Regions from separate parts of the Kocuria sp. NBRC 114282 genome, predicted to be linked through region 2. Evidence: predicted binding sites of a transcription regulator. Region 2 holds the regulator's gene; each other region holds the start of a gene.
The links. Region 2 encodes HrcA, which represses chaperone genes, less so after heat shock. Its sites were predicted from a motif close to TTNGCACTCGNNNNNNNCGAGTGCNAA; they were not measured.
Positions count from the first base shown of each region.

Region 1: groL (chaperonin GroEL) is a predicted target of HrcA. The motif match lies at 2,407-2,433, and genes of this name have one in related genera.
Region 3: groES (co-chaperone GroES) is a predicted target of HrcA. The motif match lies at 3,597-3,623, and genes of this name have one in related genera.

Region 1 is NZ_BSQO01000002.1:36,575-44,389, forward strand. Features, by position in the region: gene QSJ40_RS03830 (SDR family oxidoreductase) at 1-692, shown strand, start outside; gene QSJ40_RS03835 (DUF3263 domain-containing protein) at 692-916, shown strand; gene QSJ40_RS03840 (LytR C-terminal domain-containing protein) at 978-1,685, shown strand; gene QSJ40_RS03845 (GNAT family N-acetyltransferase) at 1,682-2,353, shown strand; gene groL (chaperonin GroEL) at 2,596-4,224, shown strand; gene QSJ40_RS03855 (ribonuclease HI) at 4,470-5,474, shown strand; gene QSJ40_RS03860 (SulP family inorganic anion transporter) at 5,542-7,077, shown strand; gene QSJ40_RS03865 (ATP-binding protein) at 7,201-7,815, opposite strand, start outside.
Region 2 is NZ_BSQO01000003.1:147,766-155,580, reverse strand. Features, by position in the region: gene QSJ40_RS06890 (GTPase Era) at 18-1,070, opposite strand; gene ybeY (rRNA maturation RNase YbeY) at 1,138-1,644, opposite strand; gene QSJ40_RS06880 (PhoH family protein) at 1,641-2,786, opposite strand; gene QSJ40_RS06875 (16S rRNA (uracil(1498)-N(3))-methyltransferase) at 2,943-3,707, opposite strand; gene dnaJ (molecular chaperone DnaJ) at 3,718-4,872, opposite strand; gene hrcA (heat-inducible transcriptional repressor HrcA) at 4,973-5,986, opposite strand; gene QSJ40_RS06860 (DUF3097 domain-containing protein) at 6,183-7,049, shown strand; gene QSJ40_RS06855 (DUF4870 domain-containing protein) at 7,197-7,790, shown strand.
Region 3 is NZ_BSQO01000001.1:593,008-600,822, reverse strand. Features, by position in the region: gene QSJ40_RS02795 (acyltransferase family protein) at 1-1,116, opposite strand, end outside; gene groL (chaperonin GroEL) at 1,335-2,942, opposite strand; gene groES (co-chaperone GroES) at 3,105-3,401, opposite strand; gene QSJ40_RS02780 (siderophore ABC transporter substrate-binding protein) at 3,806-4,804, shown strand; gene QSJ40_RS02775 (ABC transporter permease) at 4,940-5,938, shown strand; gene QSJ40_RS02770 (iron chelate uptake ABC transporter family permease subunit) at 5,953-6,990, shown strand; gene QSJ40_RS02765 (iron ABC transporter ATP-binding protein) at 6,987-7,742, shown strand; gene QSJ40_RS02760 (class I SAM-dependent methyltransferase) at 7,803-7,815, shown strand, end outside.

The sequences.
Region 1 (7,815 bases), on a different contig from region 2:
TGCCCACCGATCAGCGTCCCCTCGCCCTCGTCACCGGTGCCACCGGCGGCATCGGCCGGGCGGTCGTCGAGTCCCTGGCGGTCGATCACCGGGTCCTGGCCGTGGGCCGCGATGAGCACGCCCTGGCGCAGCTGCCGGAGGGGGCCGAGCCCGTGCGCGCCGAGCTCACGGACTTCCAGGCCCTGCCCGAGCTCGTGGACGGGCTCGAGCGGCTTGATGTCCTGGTCCACTGCGCCGCCCTGGGCCACCGGCTCTCGGTCGAGGACTCCCGCCCCCAGGACTGGCAGGCGCAGCTGGAGCTCAACGTCATGGTCCCCGCCGAGCTGACCCGGCTGGCCCTGCCCGCGCTGCGCCGCGCGCAGGGAACCGTGGTGCTCGTGAACTCCGGCGCCGGCTTCACCGCCAGCGGCGGCAACGCGGTCTACGCGGCCTCCAAGTTCGCGCTGAGGGCGCTGGCGGACTCGCTGCGCCAGGAGCTCGAACCGGACCTCGTGCGGGTGGCCTCGGTGCACCCCGGCCCCACGGACACCGAGATGCTGCGGGGGATCCACGACTCGATCGGGAAGCAGCACCGCCCGGAGGAGTACATCCTCCCCGAGTCGGTGGGCCGGGCCGTGCGTGCGGTCGTAGATGCCTCCCCGGATGTGCAGCTCACCTCGGTCTCGGTGCGCCCGCGCCAGGAGCAGCGCTGATGGGCGCGCAGGCGGGGGAGCTGGACGAGCAGCAGCGGGCGATCCTCGACCTGGAGAAGCGGCGCTTCAAGTACCAGGGGGCCAAGGAGCGGGCCATCGGCGCGCAGCTCGGGATGCCCGTGACGGAGTACTACCAGCGGCTCAACGCGCTGCTGGACACGGAGGCCGCCTGGGCGGCCGAGCCCGTCCTGGTGCGGCGGCTGCGCGAGCTGAGGGACTCGTGAGCGCGGTCCCGGCGGCTCGTCGCGGCGCATGAACGGGCTCCCGGATGGAAGGATGGGGCGCATGAGCGAACAGCCCCCGTGGTCCGATCCCGACCTGCATCCCCGCGACGTCTTCGACGACGTCCCGGAGGGCGGCCCTCGGCAGGGCGCGCACCGGCCCCGGGAGGCCGCAGCCCCCAAGACACCCGGGAGCCTGAAGGCCATGGTCATCGTGGGCTCCCTCGGCCTGCTGCTGGGCGCCTGCGCCTACGTCTTCTCGACCGTGAACCAGGACCGCGGCTCGAGCGCCGTCCAGGGCTCCGAGGACCAGGTCGCCGAGGATCCGAGCGGGTCGGCCGGGGCGGAGGACGGGGCGAGCGCCTCCGCCGCTCCCGAGGACGCCGAGCAGGTGGGCATCTTCAACGCCACCGACCTCGACGGCGTGGCCGGCGCTGCCAGTGAGGACCTCACGGCGCTGGACTGGGAGGTCATCGCCACCGGCAACTGGGGCATGCCCGTGGACGAGAGCGTGGTCTACTACGCGAGCGACGGCGTCACCGGGGACACCGAGGAGCAGGCCCGGCTCGTGGCCGATGCCCTGGGGATCGAGCAGGTCCAGGCCGACGACGCCATCGCCTATCCGCTGGTGGCAGTGATCGGAGACGACCTCGGCGAGGAGCTGGTGGGCGCAGGCCAGGAGCAGTCCTCCGCGCAGGGCGCCGCCGAGCTCCCGCAGGAAGGCGCCGGCGCCCAGGCGCTGGCGGCCGATCCGGCGGAGGCCCTCCGATGAGCGCGGCGGGGAACTCGCGCGCTGTCGAGCCGCTGGCCGTCGAGGGCCGGCGCGTGCGCCTGCGCGACTGGCGCGCCGATGACCTCCCCGTCTACGAGCGGTGGATCATGCCCCCGCCCGGCGGCGGCGAGCACGAGTGGCAGCGCACGGACGGGCCCTTCTACCCCAACTTCACCGCAGAATCGGCCCAGCGCTGGCTCGGTAAGCTGACGGAGCGGGTGCGCCAGGGCGACTGGCCCGCAGTGCGCGACACCGCGGTGATCGCCGAGCAGGGCACCGACCGGTTCCTGGGGCAGGTCTCCTGGTATCACGCGGAGGCCCCCACGGAGGATCCGGGTACGGGCACGCATCTGCTGCCGCTGCACTCGATCGGCGTGGCGATCTACCCGCCGGAGTACTGGTCCGGCGGGTACGGCTCGGAGGCCCTGCGCCTGTGGGTCGACCTGCTGTTCCGGACCAGCGGCGCCGACCGCGTCGACCTGGAGACCTGGAGCGGCAATCGCGGCATGTGCCGGGTGGCCCGGAAGCTCGGCTTCACCGAGGAGGCGCGGATCCGCAGGGCTCGGAAGGTGGCGGGGGAGCACTACGACCGGATGATCTACGGCATTCTGCGCGAGGAGTGGGAGCAGGTGCCGTGGCACGGGGCGTCCGCCCACGGTGAACCCTGAGCCGAACGCGCTCAGGGGTTTGCACTCGCAGGGGCCGAGTGCCAATAATGGACTTGGCACTCAGTCGAGCAGACTGCCAGCCGGCCCCGCTGCGGTCGGCGCAGCCGCTCGACCACGCAGTGGAAGCCACCGCCTCTCTGAGGGGCAGGCTCGGCGGGCAGATCCCGCAGGAGCCGGCGCCCCGTCCGTCGCGGGCAGCGGGTCGGTGGGAGTCAGACTGAACGTCCAGGAGGGACGAACACATGGCAAAGCTCATCGCATTCGACGAGGAGGCCCGCCGCGGTCTCGAGCGCGGCCTCAACACCCTGGCTGACGCCGTCAAGGTCACGCTCGGCCCGCGCGGCCGCAACGTCGTCCTGGAGAAGTCCTGGGGCGCTCCCACGATCACCAACGACGGCGTGTCCATCGCCAAGGAGATCGAGCTCGAGGACCCCTACGAGAAGATCGGCGCCGAGCTCGTCAAGGAGGTCGCCAAGAAGACCGATGACGTCGCCGGCGACGGCACCACCACCGCCACCGTGCTCGCCCAGGCGCTCGTGCGCGAGGGTCTGCGCAACGTGGCCGCCGGTGCTGACCCGCTCTCGCTCAAGCGCGGCATCGAGAAGGCCGTCGAGGCCGTCACCGCCGAGCTGCTCAGCTCCGCCAAGGAGATCGAGACCGAGGAGCAGATCGCGGCCACCGCGTCCATCTCGGCCGCGGATCCGGAGATCGGCCGCCTCATCGCCCAGGCCATGGAGAAGGTCGGCAAGGAGGGCGTGATCACGGTCGAGGAGTCCAACACCTTCGGGCTGGACCTCGAGCTGACCGAGGGCATGCGCTTCGACAAGGGCTACCTCTCCGGCTACTTCGTCACGGACGCCGACCGCCAGGAGGCCGTCCTCGAGGATCCCTACATCCTCATCGTCAACTCGAAGATCTCGGCCGTGAAGGATCTCGTCCCGGTCCTGGAGAAGGTCATCCAGTCGGGCAAGCCGCTGATGATCATCGCCGAGGACGTCGAGGGCGAGGCGCTGGCCATGCTGGTGCTGAACAAGATGCGCGGCTCCGTGAAGTCCGTGGCCGTCAAGGCTCCGGGCTTCGGCGACCGCCGCAAGGCCCAGCTGGCGGACATCGCCATCCTGACCGGCGGCCAGGTCATCACCGAGGAGGTCGGCCTCTCGCTCGAGACCGCCACCCTGGACCTGCTGGGCACCGCCCGCAAGGTCGTCGTGACCAAGGACGAGACCACCATCGTCGACGGCGCCGGCTCCGCCGAGGAGATCGAGGGCCGCGTGGCCCAGATCCGCGCCGAGATCGAGAACTCGGACTCGGACTACGACCGCGAGAAGCTGCAGGAGCGCCTGGCCAAGCTGGCCGGCGGCGTCGCCGTGCTGAAGGCCGGCGCGGCCACCGAGGTCGAGCTCAAGGAGCGCAAGCACCGCATCGAGGACGCTGTGCGCAACGCCAAGGCCGCTGTGGAGGAGGGCATCGTCGCCGGCGGCGGCGTCGCCCTGATCCAGGCCGGCGAGACCGCCTTCGGCCAGCTGCAGCTCAGCGGCGACGAGGCCACCGGCGCGAACATCGTGAAGGTCGCCATCGACGCTCCGCTCAAGCAGATCGCCTTCAACGCCGGGCTCGAGCCGGGCGTCGTGGCGGCCAAGGTGCGCGGCCTCGAGAAGGGCTGGGGCCTCAACGCGGCCACCGGCGAGTACGAGGACCTCTTGGCCGCGGGCATCAACGACCCGGTCAAGGTCACCCGCTCCGCCCTGCAGAACGCCGGCTCGATCGCCGGTCTGTTCCTCACCACCGAGGCCGTCGTGGCGGACAAGCCGGAGCCGGCCGGTGCCGGCGGCGGCGAGGACCCCATGGGCGGCATGGGCGGCATGATGTGATGACGCCTCGGCGTCATCGCTGAGCGCAGCCCAGCGAGTTCGACGGGCCCCGTCTCCCACCTCGGGAGGCGGGGCCCGTCGTCATGTCCGGGGGTGGACCCGACGAGCGTCTGCGCTGCCGGCCGGTGCCGCAGGCGTCCCAGGGCCCGGTGCGACCGGCCTGCCGACGGGAGCCTGTCGGGGCAGCCCGAGCCGCGGCGCCGGACGGGGCTGTGCTGTCGGTGGGACGTGCCACAGTGTGCGGCATGACGATCATCGCTGCCGCCGACGGCTCCGCCCTGGGCAATCCCGGCCCGGCCGGCTGGGCCTGGTACATCGACGACTCCAACTGGCGCAGCGGGGGCTGGCCGCATGGCACGAACAACATGGGCGAGCTCCAGGCCGTGCTGGACCTGCTCGAGTCCACGCAGGAGCTCGGCGAGCCCCTGCGGGTGCTGTGCGACAGCCAGTACGTGATCAACTCGATCACCAAGTGGATGAAGGGCTGGAAGAAGAAGGGCTGGAAGAAGAGCGACGGCAAGCCGGTGCTCAACGTCGAGCTCATGAAGGCGCTGGACGCCGCCATGCAGGGCCGGGACGTGACCTTCGAATGGGTCAAGGGCCACGCGGGCCACGAGCTGAACGAGGCCGCCGACGCCCGAGCCAACGCCGCCGCCAAGGCCTTTCAGGCCGGCCGCGCGCCGGAGGAGGGGCCGGGGCTGGCGCTGGGCTCGGACGCGGCCGCGGCCTCAGCTGCTGCGGCGCCGGCAGGCCCTGCGGCTTCTGCCGAGCCCGCGGCCGCCACGGGCGCCGCAGCGGGGGACCAGGCCGGTCCCGCAGGCAGCGGCGCAGCCGATCCCCGTGCGGAGGCAGAGGAGCAGGTGGGGGACCCGGATCCCGATCTGCTCTCGAGCCTGGAGGACCAGTCGGAGGACCTGGCCGCCGCTCCGAGCCCCGCGCAGGAGGTCTTCGGCCTGGAGCGCGGACGCATCCGCGAGGGCCTGCCGTCCGCGACCCTCCACCCGGAGGCGGTGCTCATCGACTCGGACGGGCGCCCCGGCGATCCCGCGAGCGTCTCCCGGGGCGATGACTCCGCCGACCTGCATCTGGTGGACCTGCTGGCCCTGAGCGGGCGCGCTGTGCAGACCACGATCCATGTCCTGGGCTCCACGGGCTCGGCGGTGCACACCGCGCTGTGGACGCGCGAGGACTCCCGCAGCGAACTGGGACAATGGCTGCTGCGCCACCTCCAGGTGACGCTCGAGTCCTGAACAGCCCCGCGGCGCACCTGCCGGCGGCGGGGTCCCTGCCCTTCCCCGTCTCAGGAGCCCCGTCCGCATGAGCTCACCGTCCGCCCAGGCCTCGCCCTCGCCGCTGCAGCGCCAGTCCGTGCTGTGGAGCCTGCGCTCGCCGCGAGCCCTGCGCACCGAGCTGCTGGCGGGACTCGTCGTGGGCCTGGCGCTGATCCCGGAGGCGATCGCCTTCTCCGTGATCGCCGGGGTCGATCCGCGGGCGGGGCTCTTCGCCTCCTTCACCATGGCGGTGACCATCTCGATCGTCGGCGGCCGACCCGCCATGATCTCGGCGGCCACCGGTGCCGTCGCCCTGGTCGTCGCGCCCCTGGTGGCCTCCCACGGGGTCGAGCACCTGATCGCATGCGTGATCCTCGCCGGGATCCTGCAGGTGCTCCTGGCGCTGGTCGGACTGCCCAAGCTCATGCGCTTCGTGCCGCGGCAGGTCATGGTGGGCTTCGTCAACGGGCTGGCGATCATCGTCTTCACGTCCCAGCTCCCCGAGCTGCTCGGCGTGCCGTGGATGGTCTACCCGCTCGTGGCCCTGGGCCTGCTGATCACCTTCGGTCTGCCGCGGCTGAGCCGGGCGGTGCCGTCCCCGCTCGCGGCGGTAGTCGTGGTGACCCTCCTGGCGGTGCTGGCCTCGATCGCCGTGCCGACCGTGGGGGACAAGGGCGAGCTGCCGCGCGAGCTGCCGGTACTGGGACTGCCGGAGGTCCCCTGGACGTTCGAGACGCTGCAGGTGATCTTCCCGTACGCCCTGTCCATGGCGGTCGTGGGGCTGCTCGAGTCGCTGCTGACCGCCAAGCTGGTGGACGACATCACCGACACCCCGTCCTCCAAGACCCGCGAGACCTGGGGGCAGGGCGCTGCGAACATCGTGACGGGGCTCTTCGGCGGGATGGGGGGCTGCGCGGTGATCGGGCAGACCATGATGAACGTCAACGCCTCGGGCGCCCGCACGCGGATCTCCACGGCCTCGGCGGGCATCTTCCTGCTGGTGCTCGTGATCGCACTGGGAGACGTCGTGGCCGTGATCCCCATGGCCGCACTCGCCGCGGTGATGATCTACGTGGCGCTGACCTCGTTCGACTGGCACAGCATCCACCCGCGTACCCTTCGCACGCTGCCGCGCAGCGAGGTCGCGGTCATGGTCATCACGACCGTGGTCATCGTGGTCTCGCACAATCTTGCGATCGGCGTGGGCGCCGGAGTGCTGGCTGCCATGGTCCTGTTCAGCCGCCGCGTGGCCCACACCGTGCGCGTCCACCGCTTCCCGGGCCGGGTGGGCGAGGACCTCGTCACCACGGCCCCCAGCGAGGACATGGTCACCTACGTGGTGGACGGCGAGCTGTTCTTCGCCTCCTCGAACGACCTCTACACGCAGTTCGGCTACGCCCGGGACCCGCAGCACGTGCGCATCGACCTGAGCCGGGCGCACATCTGGGATGCCTCCACGGTCGCCGCGCTGGATTCGATCCGGGAGAAGTACGACCGCCACGGCGTGCAGGTGGAGATCGTGGGCCTGGATCGGCTCAGCTCCGGGCTGCACGACCGGCTGACCCGCCGTCCCCGCGGCTGAGCTGACGCCCCCGCGACCGAGGCGTCGTCTCTCTGCCCGGCCGGCGGCCGCGAGGACCTCTCGGGCCATGCTCGCCCTCGGAAGCGGCCTGCGCCGGTCGCTCTGCGAGCCGTGGACGGACCCTCAGCTGTGCGAGGAGCCGCCGCTGCGGTCGTCGCGCGGTGCCCCGGGATCTGGGCCGGACAGATCCGGCAGCTCGCCGGTCTCGTCGATGATGCTGGGATCGTCCTCGTCGATCTCGGGGATCGGAGGCAGGCCGTCGTCGCCGAACGGGGCGTCGTCTCGGGTCTCGCGTCCAGCAGTGCCTGCTTCGGCATCTGCGGCGCGGGCGGGCTGAGCCTGCTCGGCCGGCGACGCCCCCGCAGCCGTCGAGGCGCGAGCGGAATCTCCCGCCTCGAAGCCGTCGGCATCGGACGCGCCGGCACCGGTGGCCTCGGCTGCCGAACCGGGCTCGACCGGGGAGTCTCCGGCCGAGGGCACTGTCGTCTCGCCGCGGCGGGCGGCACGGCGCATCCGACGACCGCTCGAGGCGGAAGCGGGACCGGATTCCTCGGCGGCCTGGCGCTGCCGTTCGAGCTGCTCCTCGGTGGGTGCGCTGCGCCGCCTGGAGGGGGTCCACGCACCGCGCGAGAACCAGGTCCCCGACTCCCCGCGGGAGGCCCTGGGAGCCTCAGCGCCGCTGGAGCGCAGGGCCTGGTCCGCGGGGTCGTCGGCGTCGGCCGCGCGCTCGATCGCGGC
Region 2 (7,815 bases):
GGGGTGGCCTCGAGGCTTCAGAAGCCGAGCCGTGACATCTGCCGCGGGTCGCGCTGCCATTCCTTGGCCACCTTCACGTGCAGGCTGAGGTAGACCCGGGTGCCGAGCAGCCGCTCGATCGAAGCACGGGACGTGGCGCCGATCTCGCGGAGGCGGGCCCCTTGCTTGCCGATCACGATGGCCTTCTGCGACGGGCGCTCCACATACAGCGAGACGTGCACGTCCAGCATGGGATCGTCCTCGGGCCGGTCCTCGCGCGGGATCATGTCGTCGCACACGGCAGCCAGGGAGTGCGGCAGCTCGTCGCGCACGCCCTCCAGGGCCGCCTCGCGCACGAGCTCGGCCACGAGCGTCATCTCCGGCTCGTCCGTGAGGTCGCCGTCCGGGTACAGGGGCGGGGAGATCGGCATATGCGAGATCAGCAGCTCGGCCAGCTCCTCGAGCTTGAAGCTGTCGACCGCCGAGACGGGGATGACATCGGCGAATCCGATGTCCTCGGGCACCGGAGTCGGCGTGTAGTCGCGCCCGCGCTTCCTGGCCCTGATGGCCTGACGGCGCTGGAACTCCACGTGCTCCGCGGTGAGCACCTCGCGACCCATGGCCTCCACGGCCATGAGCTGCTCGGCGAGCTCCCCGCGATCGACCTTGTCCGCCTTGGTGATGATCGCGACGATCGGCTTGCGCCCAGCACTGGCAAGCTGCTGGGCGATGAAGCGGTCGCCGGGGCCGATCTTCTCGTCCGCCGGGATGCAGATGCCCAGGACGTCGACCTCGCTGAGGGTCTCGCTCACGAGCTCGTTGAGCCGCTCCCCCAGCAGCGTGCGCGGGCGGTGGACCCCCGGCGTGTCGACGAGCACGAGCTGGCCGCTGTCCCGGTGCACGATCCCGCGGATGGTGTGGCGCGTGGTCTGCGGGCGGTTGGACGTGATCGCGATCTTCTCGCCGACCAGCGCATTGGTCAGCGTGGACTTGCCGACGTTGGGCCGTCCCACGAAGACGGCGAAGCCCGCGCGCGTCTGTGCGGGGTCATCCCACTGCGCGGGGCCGCCGGTCCGGGTTGTCTCGCTCATCTTCAGGTGCTGCTCTCAGGTGTCGTGGTGAGGACGGGATGGCCGCTGCGTTGCGCTCGGCGGCGGTTCAGCGGATGGTCTCGGCGGGGGCCTGCCGGCCCAGGAAGCCGCTGAGCAGCTGTCGCTGCAGGGCGAACATGGTCGTGCGCTCGTCGTCCTCGGCATGGTCGTGGCCGAGCAGGTGCAGGATGCCGTGCACGGTCAGCAGGGCGAACTCGTCCTCGGTGCTGTGCCCGGCCTCGGCGGCCTGCCTGGCGGCCACCGGCGGGCACAGCACGATGTCCCCGAGCACGCCCTCGGTCGGCTCCTGGGCGGTGCCGGCGCGCAGCTCGTCCATGGGGAAGGACAGGACGTCGGTGGGCCCGGGAAGATCCATCCACTGCACGTGCAGCTCGGACATCTCGTCCTCGTCGACCACGGCGATCGACAGCTCGACGGACTTCGACAGGTGCAGCTCGCGGAAGCAGTGCTCGATCAGCTCCCGCTGCCGCGCCGGGACGTACGCCTCCCAGCTGGCGCGATCGGCGGCCGTGGCGTCCTCCGGCAGCGGGCGGATGTCGAACTCGACGCTCATGCGTCCTCCCCCTGCCGCTCCTGTGCGTCCTGCGACGTCCCGCGCTGGGCTGCGGCCTCACGACGGGCGTCCTTGCGCTCGCGGCGCTCCTGGCGCCGGCGGTTGGTCACGCCGAAGACCTCGTAGGCATCGACGATCCGCCCCACCAGCTCGTGGCGCACGACATCGTCGCTGGTCAGCTCCGGGAAGGCGATGTCCTCGACGCCGTGGAGGATGTGCTCGACCTGGCGCAGGCCCGAGGATGTGCCGCCGGGCAGGTCCACCTGGGTGATGTCGCCGGTGACCACGATCTTGGAGCCGAAGCCCAGGCGCGTGAGGAACATCTTCATCTGCTCGGGCGTGGTGTTCTGGGCCTCGTCGAGGATGATGAAGGAGTCGTTGAGCGTGCGCCCGCGCATGTAGGCCAGCGGGGCCACCTCGATGGTCCCGGCCTCCATGAGCTTGGGAATCGCGTCCGGGTCGAGCATCTCGTGCAGGGCATCGAAGAGCGGCCGCAGGTAGGGGTCGATCTTCTCGTTGAGGGAGCCGGGCAGGAAGCCCAGCCGCTCGCCGGCCTCGACCGCGGGACGCGTGAGGATCAGCCGCGAGACCTCCTTGCGCTGCAGTGCCTGCACCGCCTTGGCCATGGCCAGGTACGTCTTGCCCGTGCCGGCCGGGCCGATGCCGAAGGTCACGGTGTGGTCGTCGATGGCGTCCACGTAGAGCTTCTGGTTGATCGTCTTGGGGCGGATGGTGCGCCCGCGCGAGCTGAGGATGTCCTGGTTCAGAGCGCTCGAGGGCCGTGCCGCCGCATCCCTGCCCAGGATGCCCATCAGCTGCGCGATCACCTGCGGGGTGACGAGCGTCCCCTGGGAGGCCAGGGCTCGGATCTCCTCGAGCAGCGCGACGACGACGGCGACGTCCTCCGCGCGGCCGTCGACCGAGACGGTGAGGTCGTGGGCGCGCAGATGGGTGCCCGGACGGGCCAGCTCGATCTGGGTCAGCGCGGAATCGGCCTGGCCGATGCTGCGCACCATGGTCTCGCGGTCGTGGAAGACGACGGTGCGCCGCACGCGCTCCTGCTCCGGGGACGTGTCCTGCGCGGGTGCCCCGACGGGACGCTGCGGGTCCGCTTCGGTGTCCGAGAGGGTGCTGTGATCCATGGTGAGGGCCGTGTGGCCGCTGCCGCCTTCCGTTGCGCTGCGCGTGGTCTGCTCCGCACGGGAGGCTGCAGCTGGTGCAGGCCGAGGTGCGGTTCGAGGGCCCATGCTATCGCGCCGGTGCGACGCGCCGGCGGGCGGCTGCGCCGCCGTGGATGCTCACCAGCGCCCGAGAGCGCAGGACAGCACGGCCACGGCAGCGGCCCCTGCCGTGGAGGAGCGCAGGACCTCCGGGCCCAGCAGCATCGGCTGAGCCCCGGCCTGCACGAAGCGCTCGAGCTCGGTTGCCGAGACGCCGCCCTCCGGGCCCACGATCAGCCCGATCCCCTCCAGGTCCTCGTGGGACGCGAGCTCCGGAAGCAGCTCGGTGAGACGCTGCTGCGCGCTCTCGTGCAGGACCAGCCAGCGCGTGCCCGGCGCCTCCTCGATGAGCCGGGCCAGCGAGGAGCTCGTGACCGGCTCGCGCAGCTGCGGCCAGCGAGCCCGTCGGGACTGCTTGGCCGCCGAAGTCAGGGCGGACTCCCACTTGGCCAGCTGCTTGGCCTCGCGCTCGGGGCGCAGCTTGGCGATCGAGCGCTCGGCCTGCCACGGGATGACGGCCTCGACGCCGAGCTCGGTGCAGGACTCGACGGCCTGCAGATCACGGTCGCCCTTGGCCAGGGCCTGCACGAGGACCAGCTCGGGGCTGCGCGCCGGCTCCTGCACGGAGTTCTCGACGCGCAGCTCGATCCGGTCTCCGGCGGCGCTCACGACGCTGCCGGTGACCCGCAGCCCGCGGCCGTCGACGAGCTCGAGCCGCTCGCCGGTGCTCAGGCGCCGCACGGTGGCGGCGTGGCGGGCCTCAGGGCCGCTGAGCACGATCTGCTCCCCCGCGCCGGCGCCGAGCATCTCGGTCTCGGCGAGGAAGACGGGCAGCGTGGTCATGTCCGGCGCCTCACTGATCCGCGAAGCGGTCGCGCAGCCGCGAGAAGAACCCGCCGCCGCCCCCGCGCTCCTGCGTGCGGCTCACGGCGGTTCCGGTGTGCTGCTCCTCGCCGCGCAGGGAGGCCAGCCGGGTGAGCAGCTCGCGCTGCTCGCCGGTGAGGTCCTCGGGGGTCTCGACCTCCAGGTGCACCACCAGATCGGCGCGCTCCCCGCTCTGGCTGCGCAGGCGGGTGGAGCCCAGGCCCTCGACCCGGCGGGTCTGACCCGACTGGGTGCCTGCGGGGATCGAGATCTCCTGGGGGCCGTCGAAGGTGTCGAGCTTGAGGGTGGTGCCCAGCGCGGCCGAGGTCATGGGGATCCGCACGGTGACGTGCAGGTCGTCGCCGTCGCGGGTGAACGTGGGGTCCTGGGTGACCTTGGTCTCCACGTACAGGTCGCCGCTTGGGCCGCCGGCCACGCCGGCCTCGCCCTGCCCCGACAGGCGGATGCGCACTCCGCTGCGCACGCCGGCGGGGATCTTGACGTTCAGCGGGCGCTTGTCGCGCACGCGCCCGTGGCCGTAGCACTCCTGGCACGGGGACTTGATGACATCGCCGTAGCCGCGGCAGGTGGGGCACTCGGCCACGGTCATCACGGTGCCCAGGGGCGAGCGGATGGGCTGGCGGACCTGGCCCTGGCCGCCGCAGTCGGTGCACTGCTCGGGGTGGGTGCCCGGCTGGCAGCAGGTGCCCTGGCACTCGGGGCACACGACCGCGGTGTCCACCGTGATCCGCTTCTGGGTGCCGAAGACGGCCTCCTGCAGGGAGACGTCCACGGTGATCAGGGCGTCCTGGCCCTGGCGCGTGCGGGACTTGGGGCCCTGGGCTCCGCCGCCCTGGAAGAAGGCGTCGAAGATGTCGCCGAAGCCCCCGAACCCGCCGCCGCCGAAGCCGCCTCCGCCGAAGCCGGACTCGCCGTTCTCATTGCCGGTGGCGTCGTAGATGCGCCGCTTCTCCGGGTCGGAGAGGACGTCGTTGGCGTGGGAGACGCGCTTGAACTCATCGGCGGCATCCGGCGACGGGTTGACGTCCGGGTGCAGCTGACGGGCCTTCTTGCGGTAGGCGCGCTTGATCTCCTCGGCGGAGGCGTCCCGGGACACGCCCAGGGTCTCGTAGTGATCGCTCACAGGTCGTTCCGTCCTCGTCATCTCTGGGATTCGTGGTCTGCGCGCCCCTCGCCGGGCGCATGGCCGGGCTCGAGGAGAGCGCGAGTCTGTTCGGTGCGGCTCAGCTGGGCAGCGAGCGCGAGAGGTAGCTGGCCACGGCGCGCACCGCCGCCATGGTCTGCGGGTAGTCCATGCGGGTGGGACCCAGCACGCCGAGCTTGGCCCTGCGCTGCGGACCGTATCCGGTGGCGACGACAGCGGTCTCGACCAGCGGGTCCGACGAGTCCTCCGCGCCGATGCGCACGGCCACCCCGCGCTCGTCCTGCTCCATCTCCGAGAGCAGCTGCAGGAGGGTGACCTGCTCTTCGAGCGCCTCCAGCACGGGGCCGATGCTGCGGCGGAAGTCGTCGGTGGACTGGGCCAGGTTCGCGGTGCCTGCCAGCAGCATGCGCTGCCCGGACGCGCTGTCCAGCACGGCGGCCACGGCCGCGGCTGCCGCCTCCAGCAGGGGCTGCTCGGCCGGGGGCGCCTGCTGGGCCGCGGCCATCACGGCCGCACCGGCTCCGGCCAGCGGATGCCCGACGACCGCGCCCAGCAGCCTCGCCCGGGCATCCAGGACAACGGACTCGGCCACCGGCTCGGGCATGCGCAGCATCCGCTGGGAGACCCGGCCGTCGGTGGGGATCACGACCAGCAGGACCTGGTGCTCGTCCATGCGCACCAGCTCCAGGTGCCGCAGCGCGGCCGAGCTCACCGACGGGTACTGCACGACCGCCACCTGGTGGGTGAGCTGCGAGAGCAGGCGCACCGTGCGCTCCATGACGTCGTCGATGCCGTCGGCGCCCTCGAGCAGGGTCTGGATCGCGCGGCGCCGGGCCGGGGTCAGCGGCTGGACCGCCGCGATCCGGTCGACGAACTCGCGATACCCCTTGGCCGTGGGGATCCGACCCGAGGAGGTGTGGGGGGCCATGATCAGGCCCTCCTCCTCCAGCACGCCCATGTCGTTGCGCACGGTCGCCGAGGACACGCCGAGGGCGTGGCGCTCGACGAGGGCCTGGGAGCCCACCGGCTCCCGGGAGTGGACATAGTCCTCCACGATGGCCTGCAGGACCTGCAGTCGCCGGGGGTGATCCATGTTCCGCTCCTTCCTGCGCTGTGCGTGCTCGCTCGGAGGACCATTCTGGCACTCGGGGGCACACACTGCTAAGCCAGTGTAGGCGGGCTCACGCCTCCGCGCTCGCACCGGGGCATTGGTACGCTCGCCGCTGATCCGCCCGGAGGCGCCCCCTCCGGCGCACCGCACCACCACGTCCGTCGATCTGGAGGCCTCCATGCCCCCTTCGTCCTGGGGACCGCGCTCCCTCAGCGACCTGTCCGCCTCGAACCGCCCGCCCGAGCCGCGTCAGCTGCCGGTGGCCCGCGGCATGGTCCTCGAGGAGTTCGAGACCGGCTGGGTCGGGGCCGTAGTGCGTCTGGAGACGATCGGCGGCATGCGCGTGCTCAGCCTCGAGGACCGTCGGGGCAGGATCCGCAGCTTCCCCCTGGGACCCGGCTTCCTCTTCGAGGGCGAGCCCGTGATCGCGGCCGAGCCTCAGCGCCGCAGCGCCCCCAAGGCTCCCGCGCGCACCCGCTCCGGGTCGGTCGAGGTGGAGGGCTTCCGCGCCCGCACGGCCCAGGCCTCCCGCATCTGGGTCGAGGGCAAGCACGACGCCGAGCTGGTCGCGAAGGTCTGGGGCCACGACCTGGCGGTCGAGGGCATCGTGGTCGAGCCGCTGCACGGCGTGGACGATCTGGCCGCGGCCGTCGCGGAGTTCGCCCCCGGGCCGTCGCGGCGCCTGGGCATCCTGGTCGATCACCTGGTCGCAGGCTCCAAGGAGTCCCGGATCGCCGAGCAGGCCATGCGGGTGCCGTCCGCCCCCGGCAACGTGGCGGTGCTGGGCCACCCGTACATCGACATCTGGCAGGCCGTGAAGCCCAGCGCCATGGGCATCCGCGCCTGGCCCGAGGTGCCGCGCGGGATCGATTGGAAGACCGGGATCTGCCGCGGACTGGGCTGGCCGCACGAGACCCCCGAGGACATCGGACGGGCCTGGAGCTCGATCCTCTCCCGCGTGGACACCTACGCCGATCTGGAGCCGGCGCTGCTCGGGCGCGTCGAGGAGCTCATCGACTTCGTCACGGTCCCCGGCAGCGCCTGAGCAACCCGTCACACGGGGCCTCGCACGAAGCCCTCGGAGGCCGTCAGCGGCTAGACTGTGCAGGACCCGAGCGCCTCCCCGACCCCCAGGGGGCCTGCGGCGCCCGCACGACCGGCCCTGCCGGTCACACGACCTCGAAGGTGGACAGTGGCCGTCTCCAGCAGCAGCCCCCAGCGTCTCAGCGACTCCGGTGCCGAGCCGGACGACCTCGGCTCCGACGACCAGGCGGCCCTCGCGCCGAACGAGTACGAGGGGCTCAGCGCACAGCCCGGTCCGGTCTCCGTCTCGGACGATCAGCAGCTGGCCACGCTGACGCACATGCTCGGAGTGGTCGGCTGCGTGCCCAGCATGATCATCCACCGCTGGGCCAGGGGCCGCGCCCGCTTCACCGAGCAGGAGTCCCTGGAGGCCGCCAACTTCACGCTGCTGCCCACCCTCGTGGTGATCGCCGGCGCGCTGCTGGCCTTCATCCCGTGGGTCGGCTGGATCTTCGCCATCCTGGCCGCCGCAGCCTGGCTGATCCTCGCCATCTCCTCGGTCGCCGCAGCCGTCTCCGCCAACTCCGGGCGTCCGTACCGCTACCGCCTCAACTGGTACCTCTACGACGCCCTGGCCAGCCGACGCCAGGAGCGCCGCCGGGAGCGCGAGACCTCCGGTCCGGTCACAGCCCAGGGCCAGGTCGTCACCCCCAGCGGCCGCACCGCTGATGCCCCCGAGCCGGGTGCCGGCGCGCAGAACTGACCCGGACGCCCCACGGCACGCGCAG
Region 3 (7,815 bases), on a different contig from region 2:
CCACTTCCAGCTCTTCAGCGGCGTCTCGATGAGCTTGGTCGCCAGGATCGCCAGAGCGAGCGAGAGCACGATCAGCACCACCCCGGAGCGCGGCCCCGCCTCCGGGCGGTCGCGGATGACCAGGTAGGTGATCAGCAGCGGCCAGTGCACGAGGTAGAGCGCGTAGGAGGAGTCCCCCAGGCGCACCAGCGGCTTGGCGGCGAAGATCCGGTCCAGGCCGAAGCGCGAGTCCGTCTGCCCGGCGACCATGATGGCGGCCGCCGAGAGCAGGGGCCACAGGGCGATCCAGCCGGGGAAGGCCCCCTGCACATCGACCAGCAGGCCCACCAGCACCATCGAGACGAACCCCACCCACCCCAGCACCACGCGCAGCCACCGCGGGAGTCGGATGAAGGGCAGCGCCAAGGCCAGCAACGAGCCCAGGGCGAACTCCCACAGCCGGGTTCGGGTGTCGAAGTAGGCGAACTCCTGCTGGGTGGCGGTCGTGACGATCGAGAACACGAGCGAGGCGGCGAAGATGGCGCTGAACAGCACCGCGAGCACAGGCACGGGCCGCAGGCGGGACCGGCCGCGGGTCAGCAGCCAGGTCAGTCCGAACAGCAGCGGCCACAGCAGGAAGACCTGGCCCTGGACGGACAGGGACCAGAAGTGCTGGAACGGGCTGGCCGTGGAGCGGTCGGCGGCGTAGTAGTCCACCGAGGTGAGAGCCAGGACCCAGTTCTCGGTGTAGGTCAGGGCCGCCGCTGCCTGACGCAGGGCCTCCTCGACACGGTAGGCCGGGAAGAACAGAGCGACCAGCACCAGGGTGCCCAGCACCGTGAGCACCGCCAGCGGCAGCAGCCGCTTGAAGGTGTGCAGCCAGTAGCGTCCGATCCGCAGCGGGCGCCCGCCCTCGAGCTTGCGCACGAACGACAGCGTCATGAAGAACGCCGAGATCAGCAGGAAGATGTCCACGCCGCCCGAGACCCGCCCGAGGAAGACGTGGTAGAGCACGACCATGATCACGGCGACGGCGCGCAGCCCCTGGATCTCCGGGCGGAAGCCGGAGTACCTGGCCACGGATTCCCGGCGGCGGGCGTCGTCCGCGGTGCCGCCTGTCTCCTGCTGCTCGGACATGCTTCTCCTCCGTGCTGCGGCCACGGCAGCGGGTCATGCGGAAGCCTGCATGCCTGCGCAGCCTCCGGGGGAAATACGGGCGTCAACCTACCAGCGCAGGCTGCCCGCCCGCGGCATCGTCCGAGGTGCGCAGAAGGCCCGGCTCCCGCCGCGAGTGCGACGGGAGCCGGGCCTGTCCTCGGCCTGCTGCGGCCGCTGTCAGCGCCGCAGCTTCCGGATCAGTGCTGGTGGCCGTGGCCGTCCTGATCGTCCTCTGCGGGCTTGTCTGTGACCAAGGTCTCGGTGGTCAGCACCAGGGCCGCGATCGAGGCCGCGTTCTGCAGCGCAGAGCGGGTCACCTTGACGGGATCGATGATGCCCGCCGCCAGCAGATCGGTGTACTGATCGGCCTTGGCGTCGTAGCCGTGCCCGAGCTCCATCTGCTCCACGCGCGAGACCACGACCCAGCCGTCCTGGCCGGCGTTCTGCGCGATCCAGCGCAGCGGCTGGCGCAGGGCGCGGCGCACGATGTCCGCGGCCACGGCAGCGTCGCCGTCGAGCTGGGCCTTGACGTCGTCGATCGCCGCGGAGGCGTGGACCAGCGCCGAGCCGCCGCCGCCCACGATGCCCTGCTCGAGGGCCGCGCGGGTCGAGGAGACGGCGTCCTCGATGCGGTGCTTGCGCTCCTTGGCCTCGACCTCGGTGGCCGCGCCGACCTTGATGACGGACACGCCGCCGGCCAGGCGCGCCAGGCGCTCCTGCAGCTTCTCGCGGTCCCACTCGGAATCGGTGCGCTCGACCTGGCCGCGGATGTAGTCCACACGCTCGGAGATCGCCTCGGCGGTGCCGCCGCCGTCGATGATCGTGGTCTCGTTCTTGGTCACGGTGACCGTGCGGGCGGAGCCCAGCTGCTCCAGGGAGACCTGGTCCAGGGCGATGCCCAGCTCGGAGGTCACCACGGTGCCGCCGGTGAGAACCGCCAGGTCCTCCATGATCGCCTTGCGGCGGTCGCCGAAGCCCGGGGCCTTCAGGGCCACGACGTCCAGGGTGCCGCGCAGCTTGTTGACGACCAGCGTGGACAGGGCTTCGCCCTCGACGTCCTCGGCGATGATCGTCAGCGGCTTCTTGGTCTGCACGACCTTCTCGAGCACCGGCATGAGCTCCTGCGCCGAGGAGATCTTGCCCTGGTAGAGCAGGACCAGGCCGTCGGACATGACGGCCTCCTGGCGCTCGGCGTCCTTGACGAACGACGGCGACAGGTATCCCTTGTCGAACTGCATGCCCTCGGTGACCTCGAGCTCGATCTCCGTGGAGGAGCCGTCCTCGATGGTGATCACGCCGTCCTTGCCCACGACCTCGAAGGCCCGGGAGATCAGCTCGCCGATCTCCTCGGACTGCGAGGAGATCGCAGCGACCTTGGCGACCTCGTCGCCGGAGACCTCGCGGGCGTCCTCGAGCAGGCGATCGGCGACCGCCTGGACGGCGACCTCGATGCCCTTCTTGATCTGGCCCGGGGCGGCGCCGGCGGCCACGTTGCGCAGGCCCTCCTCCACGAGCGCCTGCGCCAGGACGGTGGCGGTCGTGGTGCCGTCGCCGGCGACGTCGTTGGTCTTGGTCGCGACCTCCTTGGCGAGCTGGGCACCCAGGTTCTGGTAGGGGTCGTCCAGCTCGACCTCTCGGGCGATCGTCACGCCGTCATTGGTGATGACGGGGGCGCCCCACTTCTTGTCCAGGACCACGTTGCGGCCGCGCGGGCCGAGGGTGACCTTGACGGTGTCGGCCAGGCGGTCGACACCCTCCTTCAACTGATTGCGTGCGTCCTCGCGGAAGAGCAGCTGCTTGGCCATGGGCCGGATTCTCCTTCGGGATCGACGGGCGCGGGCCCGTCGGGATGGCTGGGGTCTTGATCGACGAGAGAGGGCGCCGGCCATGCGGACCCGCGCAACCGCGGGGCACGCGGCGGGCGCCCTCTGCTCGGACCGCCTGAGGTGATCAGGGGGTCGTCAGGCTCACTTCTCGACGACGGCCAGCACGTCGCGCGCCGGCAGGACGAGGAACTCCTCGCCGTTGTACTTGACCTCGGTGCCGCCGTACTTGGAGAAGATCACGAGATCGCCCTCCTTGACGTCGACCGGGATGCGGTTGCCGGAGTCGTCGACGCGGCCCGGGCCCACGGCCATGACCTTGCCCTCCTGGGGCTTCTCCTTGGCGGTGTCCGGGATGACCAGGCCGGAGGCGGTGGTCTGCTCGGCCTCGACGACCTGGACGACGATGCGGTCTTCAAGCGGCTTGATGGAGATCGACACGATGTCTCCTTCTCTCATGGATTCGAAGTGTTGCTGAAGCTGTCACGGCGCCCCGCCGAGGTGCTGCTCCCCGCTGCTGCGAGGACCCCGGTGCTGGTGCGCCAGAGGATCTGCCAACCGTCGTCGCGGTGCCGATCGGCCCGAATCCCTTAGCACCCCCCGAGGGCGAGTGCTAAAGCCACCTTAGAGACGGCGCTGGCAGTCGGTCAAGGCGAGTGCCAACTGCACACTGCGGAGGAACGAACGCCCCGGAACGACTCCCAGCCGGCCCGCAGGCTCCGAGGAAAGCCCTGGCAACAGCTGGGAGAATCCTTTAAGGTCGCCAGTAAGGTAACCCTGACCTACTCAAGGTGAGGCTCACCTTGCTCCGCCACCACGTCGTCGACAGACAAGAGGATGCTCCCATGCCTGCACCCAGCCGCCGCTCCGGCGCCGCACTGGCCGCCCTGCCCCTGGCCCTGGCCCTCGGACTCACCGCCTGCGGCGGCTCCGGCGACTCGGACAGCCAGAGCAGCTCCGGGGAGACCGACAGCATCGAGGTCGAGGACAACTTCGGCACCGAGACCGTCGCGCTGCCGCCGCAGAACGTGGTCGCCACCGACAACCGCACGTTCGAGACCCTGTGCGAGTGGGACGTCGAGCTGGCCGCGGCGCCCAAGCCCCTGCTGCCGGAGGCGGTCGAGTGCTGGCAGGGCGATGACGTCGTCGACATCGGCAATCACCGCGAGCCGGACCTCGAGGCCATCGCCGGCGTGGAGCCCAGCCTGGTGGTCAACGGCCAGCGCTTCGGCGACTACCACGATCAGATCGCCGAGCTCGTCCCGGATGCCGCGATCGTGGAGTTCGAGCCCCGCGAGGGCGAGGACTTCTTCGAGGAGCTCAAGCGCCAGACCTCGGCCATCGGCGAGATCTTCGACAAGACCTCGGAGGCCGACTCGCTCAACGGCGGCCTGGACGATGCCGCCCAGCGCGTGTCCGACTCCTATCAGGAGGGCGACACCGTCATGGCCGTCAACGTCTCCGGCGGCGAGATCGGCTACATCGCCCCGGGCGTGGGACGCACCTTCGGGCCGCTGTTCGACGAGTTCGGCTTCACCCCGGCCCTCGAGGTCGAAGGCGCCTCGGACGACCACCAGGGCGACGACATCTCCGTCGAGGCCATCGCCGACTCCGACCCGGACTGGATCGTGGTCCTGGACCGCGACGCCGGCGTGAGCTCGGAGGAGGGCGCCACCCCCGCCGCCGAGGTCATCGAGCAGTCCGAGGCGCTGCAGGACGTGACCGCCGTGAAGGAGGGCAACATCTACTACGCTCCGGCGGACACCTACACCAACGAGGGCATCCAGACCTACACCGAGATCTTCAACGGCCTGGCCGACGCCTTCGAGTCCAAGAGCAGCTGACCTGCTGATCTGTCAGCGGCGGCACCGGCGTCGAGGCCCGATGCAGGTGCCGCCGCTGAGGCATGCGCCTCGTGCCCGGCCTCCCGGGACGAGGCGCATGCCTCCGCACCGCCCGACCATGCTGAGGGGACCCCGATGACCGAAGCCCGCACCGGCGCCGAGGCGAGCACCCGACGATCCGGGCTCGCCGCAGCCCTGCTCGACTGGAAGCTGTGGCTGGCGACCGCAGCGGTCGCAGGGCTGCTGGTCCTGTCCCTGTTCACGGGGGTCTACGACCTCGGCTCGGAGGGCGGCGCTGAGATGCTCGGCATCACCCGCCTTCCCCGCACGATCGCCCTCGTGCTGGCCGGGGCGGCCATGTCCATGTCCGGGCTGGTCATGCAGCTGCTGACGCAGAACCGCTTCGTGGAGCCCACGACCACCGGCACGACCGAATGGGCGGGGCTGGGCCTGCTCACCGCCATGATCGTCTTCCCGTCTGCCACGCTCATGACGCGCATGGGAACCGCCATCCTCTTCGCCTTCATCGGCACGATGGTCTTCTTCCTCTTCCTGCGCCGGGTGTCCCTGCGCTCGTCGCTGATCGTGCCCATCGTCGGCATCATGCTCGGCGCCGTGGTCGGCTCCGTCTCGACCTTCCTGGCGCTGCAGACCGACATGCTGCAGAACCTCGGCGTGTGGTTCGCCGGCAGCTTCACCTCGGTGCTGCGCGGGCAGTACGAGGTCCTGTGGATCGTGGCGGCCGTCGTGGTCGTGGTGTTCATCGTGGCCGACAGGCTCACGGCCGCCGGGCTGGGCGAGGACATCGCCACGAGCATCGGGCTGAACTACAGCCGGATCATCCTCTTCGGCACGATCCTGATCGCGATCGCCACCGGGGTGGTGACCGTCGTGGTCGGCAATCTGCCGTTCCTGGGGCTGATCGTGCCCAACATCGTCTCGATGATCCGCGGCGACGACCTGCGCTCCAACCTTCCCTGGGTCTGCCTGCTGGGCATCGCGATCGTCACCGTGTGCGATCTGCTGGGGCGCACGCTGATCGCCCCGTTCGAGATCCCCGTCTCCGTGATCCTCGGCATCGTCGGAGCCGTCGTGTTCGTCGCCCTGCTGCTGCGCCAGCGCCGCAGCGCCTGATGGAGGCCCCCCGGATGACACTCGCCAGACCCACGACCGCCAAGGCCCAGCGCTCGAGCGCCGGGGCCTTCGCGACCCCCGCCGCCCGCCGGCGCTACGTCATCGTGGTCGTGGTGCTGCTCGCGCTGTCCGTGCTCTTCGCCGGCGGTCTGCTGGCCTGGGACAACCCGCTGCCATTCGGCACGCCGGGGTTCTGGCGCATCGCCGAGCTGCGGCTGACCAATGTGATCGTGATGGGCGTGGTGGCGTTCTGCCAGGCCATGGCCACCGTGAGCTTCCAGACCGCCACCAACAACAGGATCATCACCCCGTCGATCATGGGCTTCGAGTCCCTGTACGTGGCGATCCAGACGGGCGTGGTCTACTTCGCCGGAGCCGCCAGTCTGGTGGCCTTCAGCGGCATGACCCAGTTCGTGGTCCAGGTGAGCCTGATGGTCCTGCTGGCCACCGCCCTGTACACCTGGCTGCTCGCCGGACGCCGGGGCAGCATGCACGTCATGCTGCTGGTCGGCATCATCATCGGCGGCGGCCTGGGCTCGGTGTCGACCTTCATGCAGCGTCTGCTGACCCCCAGCGAGTTCGACGTCCTCAACGCCCGGCTCTTCGGCTCCGTGTCCAACGCGGATGCGAGCCTCCTGCCGATCGCGATCCCCCTGTGCCTGGCCGCGGGGCTGGCGCTGTGGCTGTCGGCCCGGCGGCTGAACGTCGTGGCCATGGGCGCTGACGTCGCGAACAACCTGGGGCTGAACCACCGCTGGGAGACCATCCGGATCCTGTTCCTGATCTCGATCCTCATGGCCGTCTCCACCGCCCTGGTGGGCCCGCTGACCTTCCTGGGCTTCCTGGTGGCCACGCTGGCCTACCAGTTCGCCGACACCTACGACCACCGACGGATCTTCCCGGTCGCCATGCTCATCGGCTTCGTGGTGCTCTCCGGGGCCTACTTCCTGATGCACCACGTCTTCTACGCCCAGGGCGTCGTGGGGATCATCATCGAGCTCGTGGGCGGCTCCGTCTTCCTGTACGTCATCCTGCGAAAGGGACGCCTGTGATCACCCTGAACACTGTCCGCAAGCACTACACCGACGAGGTCCGCATCGGCCCGGTCGACCTCGAGATCCCCACCGGCGGCATGACCGCGCTGGTGGGGCCCAACGGCGCCGGCAAGTCGACGCTGCTGACCATGATCGGACGCCTGCTGTCCCTCGACGAGGGGGTCATCAGGGTGGCGGAGATGGACGTCGCCAGGACGAAGTCCAAGGACCTGGCCAAGATCCTGTCGATCCTGCGGCAGGAGAACCACTACGTCACCCGCCTGACGGTGCGCCAGCTCGTGGGCTTCGGACGCTTCCCCTACTCCGGGGGACGGCTGAACGTGGAGGACGAACGGATCATCTCGAAGTACCTGGACTTCCTGCACCTCACCGAGCTGCAGGACCGGTACCTGGACGAGCTCTCGGGCGGCCAGCGCCAGCGCGCCTACGTGGCCATGGTCCTGGCCCAGGAGACGGATCACGTGCTGCTGGACGAGCCGCTGAACAACCTCGATATGAAGCACTCGGTGCAGATGATGCAGTTCCTGCGCTCCGCCTGCCGTGAGCTCGGCCGAACGATCATCATCGTGCTGCACGACATCAACTTCGCCGGGCACTACGCCGATCACATCTGCGCGGTGAAGGACGGGCAGATCGCACGCTTCGGCACGCCGCAGGAGATCCTGACGGACGAGGTGCTCACCGAGGTCTTCGACACCCCCATCACCGTGATCGACGGCCCCAACGGCCGGCTCGCCTCCTGCTACTGATCCTCGCGTCGCCGCGCAGCTCCGTCGATCACCGTCCGCTCAGAGGCTAGGGTCGAGGACGTGGAAGAGACCC